3 regions of the Nocardiopsis sp. NPDC055824 genome follow, and region 2 is predicted to be linked to each of the others. Evidence: riboswitches for the same ligand, from Rfam matches in the RefSeq annotation. Region 2 holds a riboswitch; each other region holds the start of a gene.

Region 1 (4,538 bases), on a different contig from region 2:
CGACCGGGCGCCCGCGCGCTCGCGGAGACCGCCGGCCGCCTCGCCCCGGAGGCTCCCGGACCGGGCACGCAACACCCCGCTAGCGGGCGCCGGGCAGGTCGGCACGGACCCGGCGGGCGGCCTCCACCATGTTGCGCAGGGCCTGCTCCGCCTCGGCGTAGCCGCGCGTCTTGAGACCGCAGTCGGGGTTGACCCACAGGCTCCCGGCGTCGATGTGCGCGACGGCCAGCCGCAGCGAGCCCTCGATCTCCTCCACGGACGGCACCCGCGGTGAGTGGATGTCGTACACGCCGGGCCCGATCCCCCGCCTGTAGCCGCGGCGGCCCAGGTCCTCCACCAGCTCCATCCGGGAGCGGGCGGCCTCGACGCTGGTCACGTCGGCGTCCAGCGCCTCGATGCCGCCGACGATGAGGCCGAACTCCGAGTAGCACATGTGCGTGTGGATCGTCGTGGACGGCGACACACCGGACGTGGCCAGGCGGAAGGAGTTCACCGCCCAGTCCAGGTAGGCGGCGCGCCGCTCCTCGCGCAGCGGCAGGAGCTCGCGCAGGGCCGCCTCGTCCACCTGGATGTGGCGGATGCCCGCGCGCTCCAGGTCGGCGACCTCGTCCCTCAGGGCCAGGCCCACCTGGCGGGCGGTGTCGCCCAGCGGCTGGTCGGTGCGCACGAACGACCAGGCGAGCATGGTCACCGGACCGGTCAGCATGCCCTTGACCGGCTTGTCGGTGCGCGACTGGGCGTAGGTGGTCCACTCGACGGTCATCGGCTCGGGGCGCGAGACGTCGCCGAACAGGATCGGCGGGCGGACGCACCGCGAACCGTAGGACTGCACCCAGCCGTTCTCGGTGGTGGCGTAGCCCTCCAGCTGCTCGGCGAAGTACTGGACCATGTCGTTGCGCTCGGGCTCGCCGTGCACGAGCACGTCCAGGCCGATCTCCTCCTGGAGCGCGACGACCCGGTCGATCTCCTCCCGGAGGATCTGCCTGTAGGCGTCCTCCGCCAGGGAGCCCCGCCGGTGCGCGGCGCGGGCGCGGCGCAGTTCCGCGGTCTGGGGGAACGACCCGATGGTGGTCGTGGTCAGCGGCGTGTCCGTGGGGGCGCCCCTGTCCTGGGGGCGCTCGTAGGCGTCCGGGCCCAGGGCGTCCAGGCGGGCGCGCACGCGGGCGTCCGTGAAGGCAGGACCGCCGCCGGCCCCGCCCGCCGCGTACTCGGCCTCGGCCCCCTCCGAGAGGACGCGGCCGAGGAGGGCCGTCTCGTACGCCTTCTGCTTGGCGAAGGCCAGGGCCTCGCGCAGCTCGGGGGCGAGGGAGGTCTCCGCGTCGAGGTCGATCGGCACGTGCAGGAGCGAGCAGGACGTGCTCACCGTCAGCTCGTCCGTGAGGGCGAGCAGGGTGCCGAGCGCGGCCACGGCGGCCGGGACGTCGGTCCGCCAGACGTTGCGGCCCTCCACCACCCCGGCGACCAGGCGGGTGCCGCCGAGGCCCGAGACCTTGACGAGGTCGTCGACGCCCTCGCCGTCGGTGACCAGGTCCAGGCCGACGGCCTCCACCGGTGAGTCCTTCAGGACCCGCAGTGCGGGCGCCCCGATGGAGCCGAAGTAGGTCGAGACCAGGAGGGAGGGGCGCTCGGTGAGGGAGCCCAGGCGCCGGCAGACCCGCTCCAGGAGCCCGACGGCGGCGCGTCCCTCGTCGGTGGCCAGGATCGGCTCGTCCAGCTGCACCTCGGCGGCCCCCGCGGCGGAGAGGCCGGCGAGGAGCTGGGCGTAGGCGTCCAGGAGCTGGTCGAGCAGCTCGACGGGGCGCCAGCCCTCGGGGGCGTCGTCCGCGGCCTTGGCCAGCAGGAGGAAGGTGAGCGGGCCGACCAGGACCGGGCGGGTCGGGAAACCCGCCTCGGCCGCCTCCCGGAACTCGGCGAGGGGCTTGTCACCGACCAGGCGCGGGCGGGTGCTCGGCGACAGCTCGGGGACCAGGTAGTGGTAGTTGGTGTCGAACCACTTGGTCATCTCCAGCGGCGGGGCGCCCTGCTCGCCCCGGGCGAGGGCGAAGTAGCGGCGCAGCTCCTCGTCGCGGTCGCCGGCGGCGGCCGGCGAGGCGAACCGGGAGGGCACCAGGTCGAACAGGACCGCGGTGTCCAGGACGTGGTCGTAGTACGAGAACGTGTTGGACGGGATGTCGTCGACTCCCGCCTCGCGCAGCTGGGCGTAGACGCCCAGGCGCAGGCCGGCGGCGATGCCGTCCAGCTCCTCCGCGGCGGTCTCGCCCCTCCAGTACGACTCGCAGGCGCGCTTGAGTTCCCGGTTCGGGCCGATCCGGGGGTAGCCGTGCACGGTGGAGCGCACGGACGGCCGGGAGGCCTCGGGGGTGTGGGGCATGAGCTTCTCTCCCTCGTCGAAAGCCGGGTACCGGCCGCGGGGGTGAGCGAGGACGCGGGCATGCCCGGGGCCACGCCGTGGGCGTGTGCGCCTGCCGCCGCTCCTCGGCCCTCCCTCGGGGCACGGGACCACCGGCGGCACGGGTGCGCCGCCGGGTGGAGGCAGGTCTTCGGACTCGGGGGCGCGGACGGCGCGGACGCCGTCCTCCTACTGGCCGCCGCTTCCCGGTTTCCGACCTTTCCGACCGGATTACCAGTGCTTATGGCGACGTTCGTTCCCTCATACCGCTGCGGGGCAGTCCCGGAGTCGCACCGGGTTCCCTCTTGCGACACACCCCTCCCCTTCCGGGCGCGGCCCGGGTTCTGGGGTGGAGCATGTACCTTCCACGCCTGCAAGTATAGGGAGCACCCCTCCGCCCCTGTACCCGGCGTGCTGCCCTGTGCCCCCGGCCGGAATCAGCGCGAACCCCTGTTGCGCGGCCGGCGTCACAACCGACATGAAGCGTCGCGGGGCCGAGTCCTCCCCCGTGCTCCCCGCGATCGTTCGTCTGAAGATGTACGTGGAGAACCCCTGGTGAACAAGCAGTCCCAACCGACCATGGCCCCCGGTCACCCCCTGTCCACGATCGCGGTCGCGCTGGCGGTCGTCGCGGGGCTGGTCTGGCTGGCCGTCACCCCGCCCGGCGTGCTCGCCTCCGAACCCGTGAGCGATACGCACCCGGGGTCGGCGGACGGCGGACCGGAGGCGGGCCCGCCCGCCGCCGGCGAGCCCGACGGGCTGACGGTGGTCGACCCCGACGACGTGGTGGACCTGGCCGAGGCCGAGCTCGCCCGCGAGGGCGGGGTGGCCGCGGAGGTCTCCTACCCGGTCGTCCCCGACGCCGACCCGCTGAGCGACTTCCTGGACCGCGCGCTGTCCGCCGAGGTGGACGCCTTCGAGGCGGCCAACCCCGGAGCGGTCTCCTTCGAGTCCGCGTGGAACCTGACGGCGGCCAACGACGACATCGTCGGGGTCCGCGTGACCCGTGAGGAGACCGACTCCGAGGGAACCCGTGAGGGATACACCACCTACTGGTACGACGCCCTCACCGGCTCGACCCACCCCTCCACCGCCCTGATCGCCGGCCAGGGGGAACTGGAGGAGCTGAACGGCCTCGTGCGGGACGCCCTCCCGGGGACCGCGGCTCCGGACGCGGTGCACCCGATCGCCTCGCTGTACGACTCCGTGGGGTTCAACCCCGCCGGCGACCTCGTCGTGGAGTTCGACGCGGGACAGGTCGCCCCCGTGGAAGAGGGCAGGACCCACGCCGTCGTCGCCGCCTCGGAGTCCGCCCCCCTGCTGTCGGACCTGGGCGAGCGCGCGCTGCGCTCGGCGACCCGGGGCGTCCGCGACTTCGCCGTCGCGGCCCCGCCCCGGGAGGAGGAGATCAGCCGTGAGACGGCCGTCCCCGGGGTCCTGCCGCCCGCGGGCGAGGACGTCGACTGCTCCGCCCCCGGGTCCAAGTGCGTGGCCCTGACCTACGACGACGGCCCGGGCGGACGCACGCCCGAACTGCTGGACATCCTGGCCGAGTACGACGCCCGCGCGACGTTCTTCGTCACCGGCTACCCGGTCATGGAGGATCCGCGCACCGTGAGGCGCGCCTACGCGGAGGGCCACGAACTGGCCAACCACACCCTCTCCCACCCCGACCTGGCCGGGCTCGGAGCGGGCGGGATCCGTTCCGACCTCGAAACCGTGCAGGCCCTGGTGTACCGCGAGACCGGGTACACCATGGACCTCATGAGGCCCCCCTACGGGTCCACCGACGCGGAGGTCGCCTCGGTGACCGCCGACATGGGCCTGGCCCAGATCCTGTGGAGCATCGACACCAACGACTGGAAGGACCGCAAGTCGTCGGTGGTCGCGGACCGCGCCGTCGACGGCGCCTCCCCCGGGGCGATCATCCTCATGCACGACATCCACGACACGACGGTCGACGCCTCCCGCGCGATCGTCCGGGAACTGGACGAGCGCGGCTACACCATGGTCACCGTCTCCCAGCTGCTCGGCGCCACCGAGCCGGGCGAGGCCTACGTCGACGGGGCCCCCGAGCCCCCCGCCGAAACGGAAGGGGACGGCGGGGAACCGGAGGGGGACGAGGCGGCCTGAGGCCCGCGGGGTCCCG
Region 2 (14,556 bases):
CAGGGGGCCGCCACCACCGCCTGGCGGGTCCTCACCGCGCTGTGGGACCTGGTGCCGGGGGCGGGGAGACCGCCGTTACGGGTGGCCTGGGTCCACCACGTCTACCGGGAGGTCTCCCCTCACAGGCCGGTCCCGCCGATGGTCTGGCAGTGGATCCGGGACGAGGCCTCCGTCCTGGGCCGTGAGTGGGCGGAGGCCCTGGCCGCGGACCGGGGCGAGCGCCTGCGCGGGCCCGAGGAGCCCTCCCCCGCGGAGCGCCCCGCCCCCGAGCCCGTCCCCGACGAGCCCGACACGATGGTGTTCTTCGACCTGGAGCCGGTGACCGGCGGCTTCAAGCTCTCGCACGGCTTCGCCCGGCGGGGCGAGGCGGACGGCCGTCCGCTGCACCAGGACACGAGGCTGGTCAGCGAGCCGGAGATCTGCGACGAGATCGGCGACCTCATGAGCGACGTGGTCATGCGCAGGCTGGTCACCCCGAACGAGGAGTCCCTGCGGCTGCGCGTCTTCCTCCCGAGGAACCTTCTGTACCTGCGCCTGGGACAGGCCACCGGCACCAGCGAGGTGCAGTTCCCCTCCCGGCTGGCGTCGAGGTACGAGATCGTCTACCACATACGCGAGCGGCACGTGGACCCGAGCTACCTGGGGACCCCTCCCGGCCGGTGGCTCCTGCGCTCGGAGAAGCAGCGGGAGGAGGCCCTGGTGGAGGACCGCAACGTCCTCCTCACGTGGGAGAAGAAGGTGAGCGAGGTCGCGGACGCCCTGTCGAGGTCGCACCTGACCGTGTGCGCCGTGGACTCCGAGACCGGCGACGCCGAACACGTCTACGACTCCGCCGTCAACATGGGGGTCCCCACCATCGTCAAGGGCCCCAAGAAGGCCGTGTTCGACTTCGTGAACGAGCTGCTCGAACGGGAGCCCCGGTCCCGGGTGAGGATCACCGCCCTCCCCCGGCTCCTCCGCGACAAGTCGCAGGACTACCCCGACTTCCGCGACGTCTCCCTGTTCCAGGACGACTACGGGGACGTGCTCGCGCGGGCCGTCCTCGACGGGGGTTCGGCGCTCCCCCGGGCGGGAGGGGGCGGGACGGGCGCGGTGCCGTCCCCTCGGGCGGCGGCCTCCCGTGACGTGCCGGACTGACCGAGCCGGGGAGAGCCGCCGTGCCGACCATTCCACTCCATCCTTTATGCCCGTGCCGTTCGGCCGAAATCGTCTGGAAGCGGAGGCGATACCGACCCGTGAACCCTCCCGAACACGCACATCGGGGGTCCGTTCCGATTTCCCGGGCGATCGGGACGCGCCGCACGGCACCGCCCCCGACGGCGGCGTGGCAGAATCGGAGGAAGGACATTTCCAGGAGGAGTTCAGAAGAGGGGCCCGCCGACCCCTCCTTTGAAGTTCCCCACAAGGGGAAAAAGACGACATAATGGACGATTTGTCCCACAGGTACCAGAACGCACTCAGCACTCTGACAGGTGGCTCGTCCCGCCCGGTCGTTCTCGTCGACTCGTCCCCCCTCATGGAGCTGCACCGCGACAGCGTGGCCGCGCTGGTCGAGGGCGCCGGGCGGGCCGGGTGCACGGTCGTCCGCTTCCACCCCGGCAACCCCACGCACACCAGGGGTGAACACGATCCACCGTGGCCCCTGGAGTCCCACCTCCCCCCGGACGCCGCGGTCGCCGTCCTCGTCACCGACACGCAGGACCGCGGGTGGCGCGGCCCGAGGCTGCGCGCCTGGGCCGCCTCGCTCGCCTCCCGCCTGCCGACCGTCCTCCTCCACCTCCTGGACCGCTCCGTCTGGTCCGGGGGGCCGCTCGCGCCCGGGCCGATGCGCATGACCGGGCCGTCCCCCGTCCCGCCCTCCTCCTGGGAGTTCACGGGGGCGGCGGCCGGCGCCGGGGACGGCGGCCTCCCCGCGGACGCCGCCGTGCTCCCCGTGCTGGAGTTCGGCCCGGACGCCCTCACCGCGTGGAGCGCGGTCGTGAGCGGCGGGGCCGGCGCCTGGGAGGCCGACGCGGCCGTGCTCCCCGCCGACGGCGCCCGGCCCCCGGGCTCCGCCCCCTGGGACCCCGATCCCGTGTCGCGCTTCCTCTCCCACGCCTCGCGCGGAGCACGCGACCTCGCCGTGCGGCTGGCCCAGGCCCCGGTCAACCTCAGGGTGGCCGAGCTGATCCAGAGCAACATCCCGCACGCGCCCCGCGACCCGCGCGCGGCCGTCACCGAGATCGCCGAGGTGTTCGGCAGCGAGCTGATGGACCCGGCCGTGCCCCTGGGGGACCTCGACGACCCCGCCGCCGCGGCCCTGGAGTTCCTTCCGGGGGTCCGCAGGGACCTCCTGGGCGGATTCGGCGACCTCAGCGTGATGCGGTCGGTGTTCTACTCCCTCGGGATCGAGTTCAAGGACGCGGCCAGGCTCTACCAGTGGCTGTCCCGGATCGAGACCGGCGCCCCCCAGGACCCCCCGCTCGACGGCGAGGAGGACCTGGCCCGCGCCGTGCTGCCCGCGCTCTCCGAGATGCCGGGCGAGTACCGCAGGTTCGCGGACCAGCTCCGCGTCGCCCTGGGGGAGGCGCCCGCCCGCGAGGCCGCTCCGACGGGCGCCCCGGCGGCCCGCAGCACACCCCCGGACGGGGCGCGCTCCCCCGGCGGCCCCGCCCCCCGGCACGGGGACGCGCCCCGCCCCCAGACCACCGCCCCCCGAGAGGAACCGAGCCCGACCGTGACCGACCCCCACACCCCCGCGACGGAGTCCGCCGGCTCGGAGCCCCTGGCCCTGGGCAGTTCGAGGCTGCGCCGTTCGCGGCAGAAGCCGCTCGCCAAGCTCCGCGGCGTCCCGCCGCACAACCTGAACTTCACCGGGCGGGAGAAGATCCTCGAACACGTCCACGACCTGTTGGAGGACTCCGTCGGCGGGGTCTACCTGCTGGCGGGCGGCGGCGGCATCGGCAAGACCCAGATCGCCACCGAGTACGTGCACCGGCACCGGGACGAGTACGACCTGATCTGGTGGTTCGCCGCCAACAGCGCCTCGGACGTCCAGCAGTCCTACCTGCGCCTGGCCCGGTACCTGGGCCTGGGCGACGACACCGGGAACCTGGAGCAGGTCGCCCAGCAGGTACGGGAGGTCCTGGAGGGCGACCCCGGGGTGGGGCGCTGGCTCCTCGTCTTCGACGACGTCTCCGAGCTCGACCAGCTGGGGGAGGAGGTCCTCCCCTCGAACGGCCCCGGGGACGTCATCATCACCTCCCGCGACCAGAGCTGGATCCCCAGCGGGCGCAGCGAGGGCTCGATCGTCCCCAGCCTGAGCGCGCGGGAGAGCGTCGCCCTGCTCCGCAAGGTCTGCCCCCACGGCCTGGACGACGACGCGACGGCCCTGCGCATCGCCGAGCGGCTGGAGCACCTCCCCCTCGCGCTCGCGCAGGTCGGCGCCTACCTGCGCGACTCCCTGATGAGCGTGGAGGAGTTCCTCCACCTGCTCCAGGACAAGTTCGACGAACTCGTCACCCACGTGGAGCCGGAGGACCTGTACCCCCTGCCCCTGGCGGCGGCCTGGAACATGCAGCTCGACGACCTCCGGCGCGGCACGGGGCCCGACCGCGCCCTCAAGCGGATGGTCAGGGAGTTCGTCCAGCTCTGCTCGTTCTTCGCCCCGCGCTCCCTCTCGCGCACCCTGTTCCACCGCGCCCGCGGGCTGAGCCCCAACCCGGACCTGTCACAGATCCTCGGCAACGAGATGGTCCTGACGAGGGTCCTGCGCTACGTGAGCAGGCACAGCCTCGCCGAGTTCGACCGGACCAACCACACCTTCCAGCTGCACGTCACCTTCCAGACCGTCGTGCAGAGCACCCTCGGCGACGAGGAGCGGGTGCGCTACCGCGACCTGGCCCACCGGCTGCTGGCGCAGAGCGACCCCCTCGGCCCCGAGCTCCCGCAGAACTGGCCCGAGTACCAGCTGCTGTACACCCACGTGGACGCCTCCGAGGCGTGGCGCAGCCACGACCCGCAGGTCCGCGGCCTGGTGGGCAACGTGATCGTCTACCTGGTGGAGACCGGGAACGGCGACGCCGCGCTCGCCCTGGCGGACCGGGCCATCGAGGCCTGGTACGACGACACCGCGCAGAGGTTCCAGATCCAGCTGCTGCGCACCAGGATCCTCCGGATCCGCGGCGACAACGAGATCGCCCTCGCCGAGGCGGAGCGGATGTACGCGGAGCAGGCCCAGCTGGAGGGCCCGGAGAGCGAGGAGGCCCTGGAGGCCCACCGGGCGCGGGCCATCGCGCTCAGCAACCTCGGGCACTACGCCAGGGCCCTGGCCATGTTCGAGGACATCCACCGGACGAGGACCATGCTCTTCGCCGAGGACGACGAGAACACCCTGGTCATCGCCCACGACATCGGCGGCTGCCTGCGCCGCCTCGGCCGCTTCCGGCAGGCCCTGGAGCTGGACCGGCGCACCCTCGAACAGCGCAAGTACGTGTTCGGGCCGGACGGCATCCCGACGCTGCGGACGCGGTTGTCGATCGGCCTCGGCCTCATGGCCCTCGGGTACCTGGAGGAGGCCCGGGAGACGCTGGTGGACTGCCGGAGGCGGTTCGAGGTCACCGAGGCCAACGCCAGCACCCACACCTCGGACATCCCGGTCTTCCTCTCCGTCATCCACCGCCGGCTCGGCGACCACACCCTGGCGCTGGAGCTGACCGAGCAGGCGCGCGAGGTCAACGTCGCGCGCTACGGGCCGCACGCCCCGCCGACGCTGCACCTCAACAGCATCCACATGGTGAACCTGGCCTTCGCCAACCGCCTGGAGGAGGCCCGCCGGCTGGTCGAGGACCTCCTGGTACACATGGACGACAGGTTCCCCTCACGCCACCTCTTCCCCTGGGCCTCCAGGGCCAACGCGGCGATCGTGTTCCGCGTGCTGGGCGAGTACGAGCGGGCGCACGAGCTGGACCGCACCGCCATGGCGGAGATCCGCGAGCGCTTCCCCGACGCGGACGTCACCCTCACCGCCGTCGAGGTCAACCTGGGCAACGACCTGTTCGCCCTGGGGAGGCTCAAGGAGGCCCGCGCCCAGGACGCCGCGAGCGTGGAGCTGTGCCGGGAGGCCCTGGGGGAGCACCACGTCTTCCTGACCACGGCCCGGCGCAACCTGCTGATCAGCCGGCGGGCGCTGGGCGAGGACGTCGGGGACGAGTGGGAGGCGCTGCGCGAGCACTACACCTCGCGGTTCGGGCCCGAGCACCGCTTCGTGACCACGATGGCGTCCTTCACCCGGCTGGACACCGACATCTTCCCCGTCCGGGACTGAGGAGGGGGCGGTCCCGGCACACGCCCGGGGCCGCGGGGGCCGCTCAGCGCACGGACGAGACCAGGGACAGCCACTCGCGGGACCGGAACCGCAGGACGTCCCCTCCGGGGCGGTGGGAGTCGCGGAGGCACACGCGGCCCGGCTCGCCGAGGGAGGCCTCGCAGCAGTCGGCTCCGGATCCCGACCTCGACGACTTGCGCCATCCGGTGCCGTCGCGTCCGTCCCGCCAGATGGCACTTGAGCCGTTTCGCCCGGTCATAACTGGTACGTCCCACCGTTTCCTCCGCGCGGACGGCAGCGGAATATCATCGTTGCCGGACATCTCCCCCTATTTTACTTTCTGTGGACATCAAGAGGAATGGCAAGCCCCTTCGGAGAATGCGTGAGGCCAGTGTGAACAAAGTGATCGACTTCGTCACCGACGACGGCACCGTGATCAGCATCGAGTCCGCCCCCGTCCGCAAGGAGGGGGCCGCCCCCGTCTCACGGACCCCGGGAAAGGCCACCGGGGACAAAAGGCTCGACTCCGTCCTGCTCCGCATCAGGAAGATCGCCGAGGCCGTGTCGGCGCAACTGGAGGAGCTCTCCTCCTCCTCGCTGGCGCCCTCGGAGACGGAGGTCGAATTCGGTGTGACCGTGAGCGCCGAGGCGGACGTCGTGGTGGTCAAGGGGACCGGCGAGGCCACCTTCAACGTCCGGATGACCTGGACCGCCAAGGGCTGAGGGCCGGGTCCCGGCGCCTCCGGCCGGGGCCCGGGACACACCCCCCGCACGCGAAAGCGGCCCGGATCGCGCGCCTCGATCCGGGCCGCCCGGGGGGAGGCCGTGTCCGCCTCCCGGGAGGAGAACCCCGTCCGGCCCGCCTCACGCGGGCCGGGACACCGTCAGTCCCAGTCCAGGCCGCTGCCGGTCTGGTACTCGATGACGCGGGTCTCGAAGAAGTTCTTCTCCTTCTGGAGGTCCATCATCTCGCTCATCCACGGGAACGGGTTCTCCGTCTCCCCGAAGATGGGGGCCAGGCCGATCTGCTCGGCGCGGCGGTCGGTGATGAAGTGCATGTACTTCTCGCACAGCTCCGAGTTGAGGCCGAGCACGCCGCGCGGCATGGTCTCGCGGCCGTACGCCACCTCCAGCTCGCACGCCTCCGCCAGCATCCGCCGGACCTCGCCCTGGAACTCCTCGCTCCACAGGTGCGGGTTCTCGATCTTGATCTGGTTGATCACGTCGATGCCGAAGTTCAGGTGGATCGACTCGTCGCGCAGGATGTACTGGTACTGCTCCGCGATGCCGATCATCTTGTTGCGGCGGCCCAGCGACAGGATCTGCGCGAAGCCGGTGTAGAACCACATGCCCTCGAAGATCACGTAGAACGCCACCAGGTCGCGCAGGAACGCCTGGTCGGCCTCCGGCGTGCCGGTGCGGAACTCCGGGTTCTCCAGGTTCTGGGTGTACTTGAGCGCCCAGGCGTCCTTCGCCGTGATCGACGGGACCTCCCGGTACATGTTGAAGAGCTCGCCCTCGTCCAGGCCCAGGCTCTCGCAGATGTACTGGAAGGTGTGGGTGTGCACCGCCTCCTCGAAGGCCTGGCGCAGCAGGTACTGGCGGCACTCCGGGTTGGTGAGCTGGCGGTACACGGCCAGGACGATGTTGTTGGCCACCAGCGACTCGGCGGTCGCGAAGAAGCCGAGGTTGCGCTTGAGCATCAGGCGCTCGTCCTCGGTCAGCCCGTCCTTGGACTTCCACAGCGCGATGTCGGCCTGCATGGCGACCTCGGTGGGCATCCAGTGGTTGTTGCAGCCCGCGAGGTACTTCTCCCACGCCCACGTGTACTTGAGCGGGAGCAGCTGGTTGACGTCGGCGCGGGCGTTGATCATCGCCTTGTCGTCGACGTTGACGCGCTCGGCGTCGCGCTCGATCTCACCGAGGCCGCTGGTGGCGCCGGCGTTGTTCTCGGAGACTGCGGTCATGCTGGGGTTCTTCCGTTCTCCGGCCGGGCCGGAAAGTCGTTGTCGGGAGCGGGACGCGGCGTCGCCGCGGGCACGGTCCGGCGGGGCGGCCGGACCGGCCCGGGGCCGCCGGCGGGCGGCCCCGGGTCTCACGCCCTACTGGCAGGCCTCGCACTCGGGGTCGTCGATGGAGCAGGCCTGGCCGTCGACGATCTCGAACTCGTCCTCGACCTCGGTGTTCACGGCGGCGGGCGCCGCGACCGGCTCGGGGACGGGGGCGGGTGCCGGGGCGCTCGGGGTCGCGGCGACCGAGTTGAGGCGGCCGTCGGTGCCCTTGAGCGTGCTCTTCTCCACGTGCGTGGCGCTCTGCGAACGCAGGTAGTAGGTGGTCTTGAGGCCGGAGCGCCACGCGCGGCGGTACAGGGTGTCGAGCTTCCTGCCGCTCGGGGCCGCCATGTACAGGTTCAGGGACTGGGCCTGGTCGATCCACTTCTGGCGGCGCGATCCCGCGTCCACCAGCCACTCGGGGTCGACCTCGAACGCGGTCGCGTACAGCGCCTTGAGGTCGTCCGGGACGCGGTCGATGGCGCCGAGGCTGCCGTCGTGCATCTTCAGCGCCGAGACCATGTCGTCGTCCCACAGGCCGCGCGCCTTGAGGTCCCGGACCAGGTACGGGTTGACGACGGTGAAGTCGCCGGACATGTTCGACTTGACGTACAGGTTCCGGTAGAGCGGCTCGATCGACTGGCCGACACCGGTGATGTTGGCGATGGTCGCGGTGGGCGCGATCGCCATCACGTTGGAGTTGCGCATCCCGGTGGACCTCACGCGCTCGCGCAGCGAGTCCCAGTCGAGGGTCTCGCCCCGGTCCATGTCCAGGTCGCCGCCGCGGGAGTCGGCGAGGAGCCGCAGCGAGTCGATCGGCAGGACGCCCCGGCTCCACAGCGAGCCCTCGAAGGACTCGTAGGCGCCGCGCTCGGAGGCCAGCTCCATGGACGCCTCGATGGCGTAGTAGCTGATCAGCTCCATGCTCTCGTCGGCGAACGTCACCGCGCCCTCGGAGGCGAACGGGGTGCGCAGCTTGAACAGGGCGTCCTGGAAGCCCATCAGGCCGAGGCCCACGGGGCGGTGGCGCATGTTCGCGCGGCGCGCCTCGGGGATCGTGTAGAAGTTCACGTCGATGACGTTGTCGAGCATGCGCACGGCGGTGCGGACGGTGCGGCGCAGGCGCTCGGCGTCCAGGCCGTCGGGGCCCACGTGCTGGGCCAGGTTGACCGAGCCCAGGTTGCAGACGGCGACCTCGTCGGCGCTGGTGTTCAGCGTGATCTCGGTGCACAGGTTGGAGGAGTGCACGACGCCGACGTGCTGCTGCGGCGAGCGCAGGTTGGACGGGTCCTTGAAGGTGATCCAGGGGTGCCCGGTCTCGAACAGCATGGTCAGCATGCGACGCCAGAGGTCGACCGCGGGGATCTTCTTGGCGACCTTGATCCGGCCCTCCTCGGCGGCGGCCTCGTACTTCTCGTAGGCCTCGGCGAAGTCGGTGCCGTACTTGTCGTGCAGGTCGGGGACCTCGTCCGGCGAGAACAGGGTCCAGCTGCCGCCCTGCTCCACACGCTGCATGAACAGGTCCGGAACCCAGTTCGCGGTGTTCATGTCGTGGGTGCGGCGGCGGTCGTCGCCGGTGTTCTTGCGGAGGTCGAGGAACTCCTCGATGTCGATGTGCCAGGTCTCCAGGTAGGCGCACACGGCGCCCTTGCGCTTGCCGCCCTGGTTGACCGCGACGGCGGTGTCGTTGGCGATCTTCAGGAACGGGACGACGCCCTGGCTCTTGCCGTTGGTGCCGCGGATGTGCGAGCCGAGGCCGCGCACCGGGGTCCAGTCGTTGCCGAGCCCGCCCGAGTACTTGGACAGCATCGCGTTGTTGCTGATGCCGTGGAAGATGGCCTGGAGGTCGTCGCCGACGGTGGTGAGGAAACAGGAGGACAGCTGCGCGCGCACCGTGCCGGCGTTGAACAGGGTGGGCGTGGAGGCCATGAAGTCGAACGAGGACAGCAGCTCGTAGAACTCGATGGCGCGGGCCTCGCGGTCGTCCTCGTTGAGGGCCAGCCCCATGGCGACGCGCATGAAGAACGCCTGCGGCAGCTCGTAGCGGACCTCGTCGCTGTGCAGGAAGTAGCGGTCGTAGAGGGTCTGGATGCCGAGGAAGGTGAACTGCTCGTCGCGCTCGGGGCGCAGGGCGGCGCCCAGTCGCTCCAGGTCGAACCCGGCGAGCGCCGGGTCGAGCTGGCCCAGGTCGATGCCGCGGCTGACGTAGGCGGCCAGGTAGGCGGCGTAGCGCTCGCCCATCTCGGACTGCCCGGCGGCGTCGGGGGCACCGCTGATGAAGGTGAGGGCCTCGCGGCGCAGCTTGTCCAGCAGCAGGCGGGCGGCCACGAACGAGTAGTCCGGGTCGACCTCCACGAAGCTGCGGGCGGCCATGACCAGGGCGAGCTCGACCTCGGAGTCGGGGATGCCGGGGTAGAAGCCGCGGCGGGCCTCGGTGAGGACCTTCTCCGCCGAAACACCGGTGAGCCTCGCACAGGCCTCGGTCACGACGTGCTCGATCCGGTCGACGGCGGCGGGGGGCGCGCCCTCGTTGGTCGGCTCGGGCCGAACGGATACGGGCACGGCCTCGACGTCAAGGGTCATACAGCGGCTCCAACCTCGGTAGAAGAGTCCCGGCGGGGAGGGGACACGATGGGCAAGGTGCGCGGCACGCACCGGGGGACCGACGCACCGGGTGCGTGCGGTCGTCCGACCGGTGGGTCGCGGCGGCTCACCCTCGAAGCCCCGTCGTCGGCGCACGTTCACGTGCGCACCGGTGGCAGGTCTTCGGGCTCGTGGGCGGCCTACGCACCGTCGCTTCCCGGGGCCTTCGGGGGTCCCCAGTGCCTGTGACGGCTTCGTTCCCACTTACCGCTGCGGGGCAGCCCCGGCTTCGCACCGGGTTCCCTCTTGCCTCACCCCGAGGGGTGAACCACCAGCGGGACAGATACTACATCTAGGGGGCCCTGCGTTGGAACACCGCAAGATGATGGCGTGTCATCGATTTCTCGGATTCTTCGACGATCGTCGAACACACGCGTGGGCCGTGGTATGAGAGGGCCTCGGGCACCCGGTTCAGGGGGATGTCGCGCCTCGTCGGGGCAGCTGGGAGGCGACCGGACACAGCCTAGATCGTCGCCGGGGCTCCCCGGGACCGGAGCGCCCCCCCGAGGGGCGGCCGAACGCCCGGAACGCCGCTTCCGAGGCGGTTCGGACGGCGCCAGGCGAACCGGTGCCGCTGACCACACGGCCGTGTCCGCGGCGGCCGGCCCCGGACCGGAGCGGCCGGGCGGAGATCCGTGCCTCCACCGCCCCGGGCGTGTCGGCGGCGCGCCCGCACGTCGGAAAGCTCACTCCGCCGGGCCGGAGTGCCCCGGCCCGGACGGCCGGGGTCACTCCTCGTCGAGTCTGCGGTCCAGCCGGTCCTCGGACAGCCCCAGGTCGGTGCGGATGCGGAACCGGATGCGCAGGAGCTCCACCAGGAGGTCGCGGACGTAGGGCGAGGAGGCCCGGTCGAGGAACCGGTGCGCGCCGACCGTCGCCCACCGCTCGGCGCCCTCCAGGTCGTCGTGCGCGTACAGTGCCTCCGCGACGTGGATGAAGGTCTGGAGTCCGGGCGGATCCTCGCCCTCCAGGCGTTTGAGGTGGGCGTAGGCCTGGTCGACCTCGTCCAGTTGCAGGAGTGCCCCGGCGCTGAGCGCGCGGGCGTCGATCACCGTGGCCCCGCCGTCGTCGATCGCCCTCTGGTAGGCCGAGCAGGCGCGCTCGAACTCCTGGGCGATCTCCCACTGCTCCCCCGCGCGCACGAACAGCTCCGCGCGCGAGACCTCGCTCCCCGCGTCGACCCGGTTGGCCAGGTCCAGGAGTTGGGCGGCGACCCGTCCGTGCTCACCGGACCGGACAGCGTGGAATTCCCAACGGTCGAGTTCTGCCGTCGTCACGTGGGTCAACCGCATCGCCCCCATCCCCTACTCGCACTCCCGCGCGCCCTGTCAGGACCTGGCCCGCTCCAGGGCCTGCCAGAACCCCTGGCGCAGTCCGTCACGGACCTCGTCACGCAACAGGTGGTCGATCGGCAGCGAGGAGCCCTGGAGCAGGCGCGCCTCCAGGTCGGAGGGCATCCTGGGCCTGCGGGCGAGTACGGCCTCCACCCACAGGGCGGGCGCCTCGCGAGCGATCGACTCCGCGAAGTCGTTCCCTTCCTTGTGCGCGACATGCACCGCTTCGTCAACGGTATGCGCGGCGGGACGTGTCTGCTGTGGATATCCAGGACTGGGACGGGATTCCTGGTAGCCGCCGGCGCTGAACCGGCTGGCGGGTTCGGGACCAGTAGGTGGCGGCCCCCCGTAGGGGGAGGCTGCCCCACCGCGGTGAGCGGTGTCAGTTTCCGTACTGGTCCCATAGGTAGGGTTTGCGTCGGCCGCTCCCCCGAATCCGGAGCCGTCCCCACCCCCGTAGCGCGGGTCCTGGCGCGGGTCCTGCCGTGGGTCCTGGGGTGGGGCGCTTCTCGGAGGTGGCGCGTGGCCGGGTTGGCCGTCCGACGCGAAGGAGCGCTGCGGCCCCGTCCCCGCGGCGAAGGACTGCTGGGGTCCCGTGCCGTTGAAGGAGGGCTGCGCTCCGGTCATCGGCCCCGATCCGGAGGCCGGCCTCCCGGGCATGCCGTAGCCGCTCGGGTCCGCGCCGCGCATCGACGGGTGCCCGTCGGTGACGGGATAGCCCTGCTGCCCGTTGTGGGCGGGGTGGCCCCCGGTCACCGAGTGGCCGGGGTAGGAGCCGCCGCCCGTGCCGGGCGGGGTCTGCCCGCCGGACGGGAATCCGTTGGCGTCGATGCCGCCCGGCTGCTGGCCGCCGTCGCCCCCCGGTCCGACGAGGTGGTCCCCGCCGCGCTGCTGCGCGAGGGACCTCCGCATGGCGCGCAGCTGGTCCATGGCGCTGCCCTGGGGGACGGGCTGGCCCCCGGTCCCCGCGAACATCGCCTCCAGGCCGCCGCTGGAGGATCCCACCGGGTCGACCCGGGCGCCGCCGGGCTGGGCCGCGACGGGCTGCCGCGGCGTCTCGGGCGCGGAACGGGCCCGGCCGTTGGCGAACGGCGTCGTGGTCTTGGCCGCGGTCTCCTGGGAGGAGCCGCTGCTGGAGAGGAGGTTGACGTGCGGGCGCAGGTGGCCCGCCCCGATCTCGATGAGGTCGTCGCACTCCCGGCGCAGGGCCCGGGAGATGGTCCAGTTGCCCTCGACGGACACGTGCACGACGGTAACGCGCACGCCCATGTCCTGGACGTCGGCGACGACGGAAGCCATGTCCTCGTCACCGCTGACCAGGACGGCGTCGCACAGGACGCCGGTGCGTGCCAGCGTGGTGATGTCGCGCTGGACATAACTCTCCACGCCCTCGCGGCGGCCGGGCCGTATCCTCGCGGCACGGAACTTGACGCCGGGGATGTCGGCGATGCCGTCCTGCTCCTGGGAGCGCCGCTCGTCGGCGACGGCCTCGTACCAGTAGCAACGCAGCAGCGGAAGACCGGTGCGGTCCCGTGCGACCTCGTTGAGGAACTGGACGAGTCCGGAGTAGTCCCAGGAGACGGAGTCCCGGTTGCGGGTTCCGTGCACGGCCATCGCGCCGTCCGCGAGAAGGTATCCCGCGTCAACGAACAACGCGCAGCGGTCCACGTGACACCGCCCCCTTCCCTTTTGACTCTGGGGCCATATCCATGACCGGGGCACAGCCTAGCCAAGTCTGTCTGGTTTTGCGTGCCCTCTTTGAATACGGAAAGTTATTGACCCACTACACACAGGCGGGATCCCGTTGAGGGGCGGGCTTTTCCAGCCGCCCGGGCCTGCCGGGAAACCCGTCGCGAATACCGGACTTCAGGTACGCATCGGGGCGGTCAGCGCCACGACGCCGACCAGCACCGCGTCCTGTTCGGAGAGGATTCGGATATCCGTTTCCCTGCCGAGTACTGGGTCGAATCGTACGACGTCGGTACCGAAGGTGAAGGGGTCCCCCACGGCCCCGCGGGCGGAACTCGCGAAGGCGTTGTCCTCCTCCCCGTACCCGCCGCTCGGGGCGACCGCGCGGCCGTCCACCGTCACCCGGTCCCCCCGCAGGTCGGCGTCGCCCTCCCAGGCCACCACGTCCACGTGGGAGGGCACCGCGGCGGGGAGCAGACCCGACACCGGGAACGACATCCCCGTGCGGCTCCGGAAGACCGCCCCGGTGTCGTCGAGCACCATCGCCTGGTTGTAGGAGCCGATGCCCGGGTCCTCCAGGACCACCACCAGGCTCCACCCGGCGTAGACGCCCCGGCCCTCCCGGGCCGGCACGTCGCCCACCCACCACTCGCCGCCGCCCTGGGCCCTCACCAGGTCGGTGACCTCGGCGAACGCCTGGTAGGCGGGGTATCCGGGCAGGTCCGCGACCTTCGTGTCGGTGGCGGCCACGGTCCGGTAGGACGTCATGCCCGGCCCCCTGACCCGGGCCGCGGGGGCGTCGGGGGCGCCCGCGGCCGAGAAGTACAGCCCCGCCCAGCGGACCGCGCCGCCCTCGGGGAGGTCCCAGGTCGCGGCGCTCGCCGAGGTGGTGGCGTCCGGATCGCCCTCGAGGGGAGCCATCACCCAGTTGTCGTTGTCGCGGTGCTCCCCCTCCCTCAGGCGGGCGTCGGCACAGGGGCCGTCCGGCGCCTCCGGCCCGGCCCCGGAGGACGGGTCCGGACCCGGTTCCGGTTCCGGGACGGGCCCGGGGCCGCCGTCCGGGTTCTCCGGGTCCGCGACCTCCGGGTCCGCGACCTCCGGATTCGGGTCCCGCTCCGGGGCCGTGGGCGACACGCCGTCCGGCAGGGCGCCGGCTCCGTCAGGGGCGCCGCCGTCCTCTCCCTCCGCGTCGTCCTCGGGGATCTCCTCCTCCCCCCGGGACCCCTCTTCCCCCGGGGACGCCTCCGTGCCGGGCTCCGCGGGCAGCGGCCCCCGCGGTGCGCGGGCCAGGTCCGCGTCGGCCTCCGGAGCGGTGCGCCCGTCGGCGCCCGGGGTCCCCCCTGTCCCGGGGCCGGCGCCGGGGACGCCGGGGTTCCCGGGCCGCCAGGGCCACGGCCACGGCCAGTGCCCCCCGTGGTCCCGCTCCGGCTCGACACAGGTCATCAGCGCGTTGCCGACGCTCTCGGTCCGCACCCGCCCGGCCGTCGCGTAGCGCGCGGCCACCCCCTCGGAGGAGACCCCGCGCTCCCCGGTC
Region 3 (4,538 bases), on a different contig from region 2:
GCGGAGAGCGCGGCGGCCAAGATCGAGTTCCTGGAGGACAACCCGGCCACCCGCAACCTCACCGCCGTGCGGGAGGAGCGGTACGTCCTGCTCAGCGGCCAGGCGATGAACCCCTCGATCCGCACGGTCGAGGGCATCGAACTGGTCGCCGACGGCCTGCGCGAGCTCGGGTACGCCCGTTGAGCGGTGCGCGCCCGGCGCTGCTCGTCACCTCCGGCCTGCTGCTCCTCGGCCTGTCGGTCTCGGTCGCCGTCACCATCGGGCCCGCCGACCTCACCCCCGCCGAGGTCTGGAGGTCGGCCGCCGCCCGGTTCGGGTGGGGCGAAAGCCCCCTGACGCGGTTGCGCGAGGGCATCGTGTGGAACCTGCGCATGCCCCGCACCCTGCTCGCCGCGGTCTGCGGGGCCGGCCTGGCCGTGTGCGGCGCGGTCATGCAGTCCCTGCTCCGCAACCCGCTGGCGGACCCCTTCGTGCTCGGGGTCTCCTCCGGCGCCTCCACCGGGGCGGTCCTCGTGACCGTGCTCGGCTGGGGCGCCGGAGCGGTCTCGCTCCCGGCGGGGGCCTTCGCGGGCGCCCTGCTCTCCTTCGGCATGGTGATGCTGCTCAGCCACAGCCTCGGCGGGAGCATGGACCGCGTCGTGCTGTCCGGGGTCGCGGCCATGCAGCTGTTCTCCGCGCTGACCTCGTTCATCGTGCTGACCTCGGCGGACGCCGACACCACGCGCGCGGTGCTGTTCTGGCTGCTGGGCTCCCTCGGCGGCGCCGGATGGACCGACGTGCTCCTGTGCGCCGCGGTGCTGTGCCTCGTGCTCGCCGTCTGCCTCGCCCACACCACCACCCTGGACGCCTTCGCCTTCGGCGAGGAGGCCGCGGCGAACCTGGGCGTCCGGGTGGGGCGGGCCCGCGTGCTGCTGCTGAGCGCCACCGCGCTGCTCACGGCGGTGCTGGTCAGCTCCACGGGCGCGATCGGGTTCGTGGGCCTGGTCCTGCCGCACGCCGCACGGGCCCTCACCGGCTCCTCCCACGCCCGACTGCTGCCGGTCACCGCGCTGGCGGGGGCGGTCTTCCTGGTGTGGGTGGACACGGTCGCCCGGACCGCGCTGGACCCGCAGGAGATCCCGGTGGGGGTGGTCACCTCCCTCATCGGGGTGCCCGCCTTCGTCGCCGTGCTGTACCGAGTGAGGAGGAAGACGTGAACCACCCGGTCCGGGCCCCGGGGGAGGGGCTGCGCGCCGACCGGGTCAGCCTCGGGATCGGCGGCCGTCTCGTGCTCGACGGCGTCACCCTCGCCACCCGCCCCGGTGAGACCGTCGGCCTGCTGGGACCCAACGGGTCGGGCAAGTCCACCCTGCTGCGGCTGCTCGCCGGGGTGCTCGCCCCCTCCGCCGGGGCGGTCACCCTGGACGGCCGGCCGCTGGACCGGGTCGGCCGCCGGGCCGTGGCACGGCGGGTGGCCACCGTCCAGCAGCAGGCGCACACCCAGACCGAGCTGACGGTCCGCGAGGTGGTGGCCCTGGGACGCATCCCGCACCGCCGGTCCTGGACGCCCATGACCCCGGCCGACCTGGAGGCCGTGGCGCGGGCGCTGGAGCGCACCGGACTGGCGGACCGGGCCGACCAGTCCTGGCACACCCTGTCCGGCGGCGAACGCCAGCGCGCCCAGATCGCCCGGGCCCTGGCCCAGGAACCCGGTGAGCTCCTGCTCGACGAACCCACCAACCACCTCGACATCCAGTACCAGCTCGACCTGATGGAGCTGGTCACGGGCCTGCCGGTGACCACCGTGATCGCCCTGCACGACCTCAACCTGGCGGCGATGTACTGCGACCGCCTGGTCGTGCTCCGGGAGGGCCGGGCGGTCGCCGGGGGCACGCCCTCCGAGGTCCTGACCTCCGAACTCATCGGAGAGGTGTACGGGGTCCCGGCCGAGGTCACCCCGGGGGCCGACGGCCCGGTGGTCCGCTTCCTGCGCCGGGGCGCCGTCCCCCCGGGGCGGGCCGACCGCTCCTGACGTCCCCGCCGGGACCGGAGGAGGGGCTCCCGGCTACAGTGTGAATCCTTTGCCCGCGGTACAGGAACCCGGTGAGATTCCGGGGCGGTTCCGCCACTGTGACACCCCGACGAGGGGTGCAGCCAGACACTGGCCCGGGCAGTCCGACCGCCGACGGGGCGAGAACCCCGAGGGAGGAGCCCGGCCATGACGGTCCGGATCGCTCTGCTGTCCACGTCCGACACCGACCTGCTGTCCGCGCGGGCCAGCGGCGCCGCCTACCTGTGGGCCAACCCGTCCCGCGCCTCCGACGCCGAACTCACCGCCGCTGTCGGGCGCGCCGACCTCGTGGTGGTGCGCCTGCTGGGCTCCTCGCACGACCTGTGGCCCGGTCTGGCCGCCGTCCGCGAGCGGGGCACGCCCCTGGTGGTCCTCAGCGGCGAGCAGCAGCCCAGCGCCGAGCTCATGGAGCACTCCACCGTGCCCATCGGGGTGGCGACCGAGGCCCACCGCTACCTGGCCGAGGGCGGTCCGGCCAACCTCGGCCGCCTGCACGCCTTCCTGTCGGACACCGTGCTGCTGACCGGGGAGGGGTTCGAGCCCCCGTCGGCGCTCCCGCCGTGGGGCTTCGCCGAGCGCGAGCGGCCGGACGGCCAGGGACTCCCCGAGGTGGGCATCCTCTACTACCGGGCCCACGAGGCGGGCGGCAACACGGCGTTCGCGCACGCCCTGGCCGACGCCGTCGACGCGACCGGCCGGGCCGTGGGCGTCCCCGTCTTCGCCGGGTCGCTGCGCTCGGCCCCCGACGACCTCTACGAGGCGCTCGGCGGCTTCGACGCCCTGGTGGTCACGGTCCTCGCGGCGGGCGGCAGCGTGCCCGCGTCCGCGAGCGCGGGCGGCGACGACGAGGCCTGGGACGTGGAGCGCATGGCCGCCCTGGACGTCCCCGTCCTCCAGGGCCTGTGCCTGACCAGCTCACGCGCGGACTGGGAGGGTTCCGACGACGGGGTCACCCCGCTCGACTCGGCCACCCAGATCGCCATCCCCGAGTTCGACGGCCGCATCATCACGGTGCCGTTCTCCTTCAAGGAGATCGACAGCGACGGGCTGCCCCGCTACGTCGCCGACCCCGAGCGCTGCACGCGGCTGGCCGGGACCGCCGTCGCCCACGCCCGGCTCCGGCACGTGCCGCCCGCCGAGAAGCGGATCGCCGTGGTCCTGTCCGCCTATCCCACCAAGCACGCGCGCATCGGCAACGCCGTCGGGCTCGACACCCCCCGCTCCCTGGTGCGCCTGCTGCGCCGCCTGCGCCGGGAGGGCTACGACCTGGGCGCGCCCGACGCCCTTCCCGGCCTGGACCTGCCCGACGAGACCGAGGCGGGCGACGCCCTGATCCACGCCCTGATCGCGGCGGGCGGCCAGGACGAGGACTGGCTGACCTCCGTCCAGCTCACCGAGGCCCACGTGCGCATCACCCCCGAGCAGTACGCCGCCTGGACCCGGGACCTGGACCCGGCGCTGAAGGAGGCGATGACCGAGGCGTGGGGCGCCGCACCCGGCAAGCTGTACGTGAACGAACAGGGCGAACTCGTGCTGGCCGCCCTCCGGGCGGGCAACGTCGTCGTGCTGGTCCAGCCCCCGCGCGGTTTCGGCGAGAACCCGATCGCGATCTACCACGACCCCGACCTGGCCCCCAGCCACCACTACCTGGCGGCCTACCGCTGGCTGGAGCACGGGTTCGGCGCGCACGCCGTCGTGCACCTGGGCAAGCACGGCTCCCTGGAGTGGCTGCCCGGGAAGAACGCCGCGCTCTCCGCCGGCTGCGCCACCGACGCGGCCCTGGGCGACCTCCCGCTGGTCTACCCGTTCCTGGTCAACGACCCGGGGGAGGGGGCCCAGGCCAAGCGCCGGGCCCACGCCACGGTCGTCGACCACCTCATCCCCCCGATGGCCCGGGCGGAGAGCTACGGCGACATCGCGCGCCTGGAACAGCTCCTCGACGAGCACGCCAACATCGCGGCGATGGACCCGGCCAAGCTGCCCGCGGTCCGCGGCGAGATCTGGGCCCTGATGCGCGCCGCCGAGATGCACCGCGACCTCGGTCTGGACGAGCGGCCCGGCGACGAGGAGTTCGACGACTTCCTGCTGCACGTCGACGGCTGGCTGTGCGAGATCAAGGACACCCAGATCCGCGACGGCCTGCACGTGCTGGGGGCGGCGCCGGAGGGCACGGCCCGGGTGAACCTGGTCCTGTCCGTGCTCCGCGCCGCCCAGGTCTGGGGAGGCGTGGGCGGCGCGGTGCCCGGCCTGCGGGCCGCCCTCGGCCTCAAGGAGGACGCGCCCACCCAGGAGGTCGACGCGGTGGAGGCGCTGGCCCGGGGCCTGGTCGAGCGCATGGAGGCCGCCGGGTGGGACCCGGCCGCCGCCGCGAGCGCGCACGACGACCCCGGGGTGCGCCGCGTGCTGGAGTTCGCCGCCGAGCAGGTGGTGCCCCGGCTGGCCCGCACCACCGACGAGGTCGACCACGTCCTGCACGCCCTGAACGGCG

Evidence for each region. A riboswitch is a leader RNA that binds a small molecule or an ion and turns the genes downstream of it on or off. The one in region 2 is predicted to bind cobalamin.
Region 1: another riboswitch for cobalamin. It lies ahead of metE (5-methyltetrahydropteroyltriglutamate--homocysteine S-methyltransferase); the one in region 2 lies ahead of ACWGL3_RS13360 (ribonucleoside-diphosphate reductase subunit alpha).
Region 3: another riboswitch for cobalamin. It lies ahead of cobN (cobaltochelatase subunit CobN); the one in region 2 lies ahead of ACWGL3_RS13360 (ribonucleoside-diphosphate reductase subunit alpha).

Annotation. Positions count from the first base shown of each region.
Region 1 covers NZ_JBSHDN010000318.1:220-4,757, forward strand. Annotated here, with positions in the region: gene metE (5-methyltetrahydropteroyltriglutamate--homocysteine S-methyltransferase) at 80-2,371, opposite strand; cobalamin riboswitch at 2,532-2,706, opposite strand; gene ACWGL3_RS31005 (polysaccharide deacetylase family protein) at 2,969-4,522, shown strand.
Region 2 covers NZ_JBSHDN010000051.1:16,094-30,649, reverse strand. Annotated here, with positions in the region: gene ACWGL3_RS13385 (S1 family peptidase) at 1-1,137, shown strand, start outside; gene fxsT (FxSxx-COOH system tetratricopeptide repeat protein) at 1,424-5,305, shown strand; gene ACWGL3_RS13375 (DUF397 domain-containing protein) at 5,349-5,564, opposite strand; gene ACWGL3_RS13370 (CU044_2847 family protein) at 5,708-6,028, shown strand; gene ACWGL3_RS13365 (ribonucleotide-diphosphate reductase subunit beta) at 6,190-7,272, opposite strand; gene ACWGL3_RS13360 (ribonucleoside-diphosphate reductase subunit alpha) at 7,408-9,939, opposite strand; cobalamin riboswitch at 10,097-10,287, opposite strand; gene ACWGL3_RS13355 (hypothetical protein) at 10,728-11,300, opposite strand; gene ACWGL3_RS13350 (NYN domain-containing protein) at 11,328-13,001, opposite strand; gene ACWGL3_RS13345 (sigma-70 family RNA polymerase sigma factor) at 13,200-14,556, opposite strand, start outside.
Region 3 covers NZ_JBSHDN010000005.1:17,887-22,424, reverse strand. Annotated here, with positions in the region: gene ACWGL3_RS02595 (ABC transporter substrate-binding protein) at 1-183, shown strand, start outside; gene ACWGL3_RS02590 (FecCD family ABC transporter permease) at 180-1,196, shown strand; gene ACWGL3_RS02585 (ABC transporter ATP-binding protein) at 1,193-2,011, shown strand; cobalamin riboswitch at 2,026-2,163, shown strand; gene cobN (cobaltochelatase subunit CobN) at 2,198-4,538, shown strand, end outside.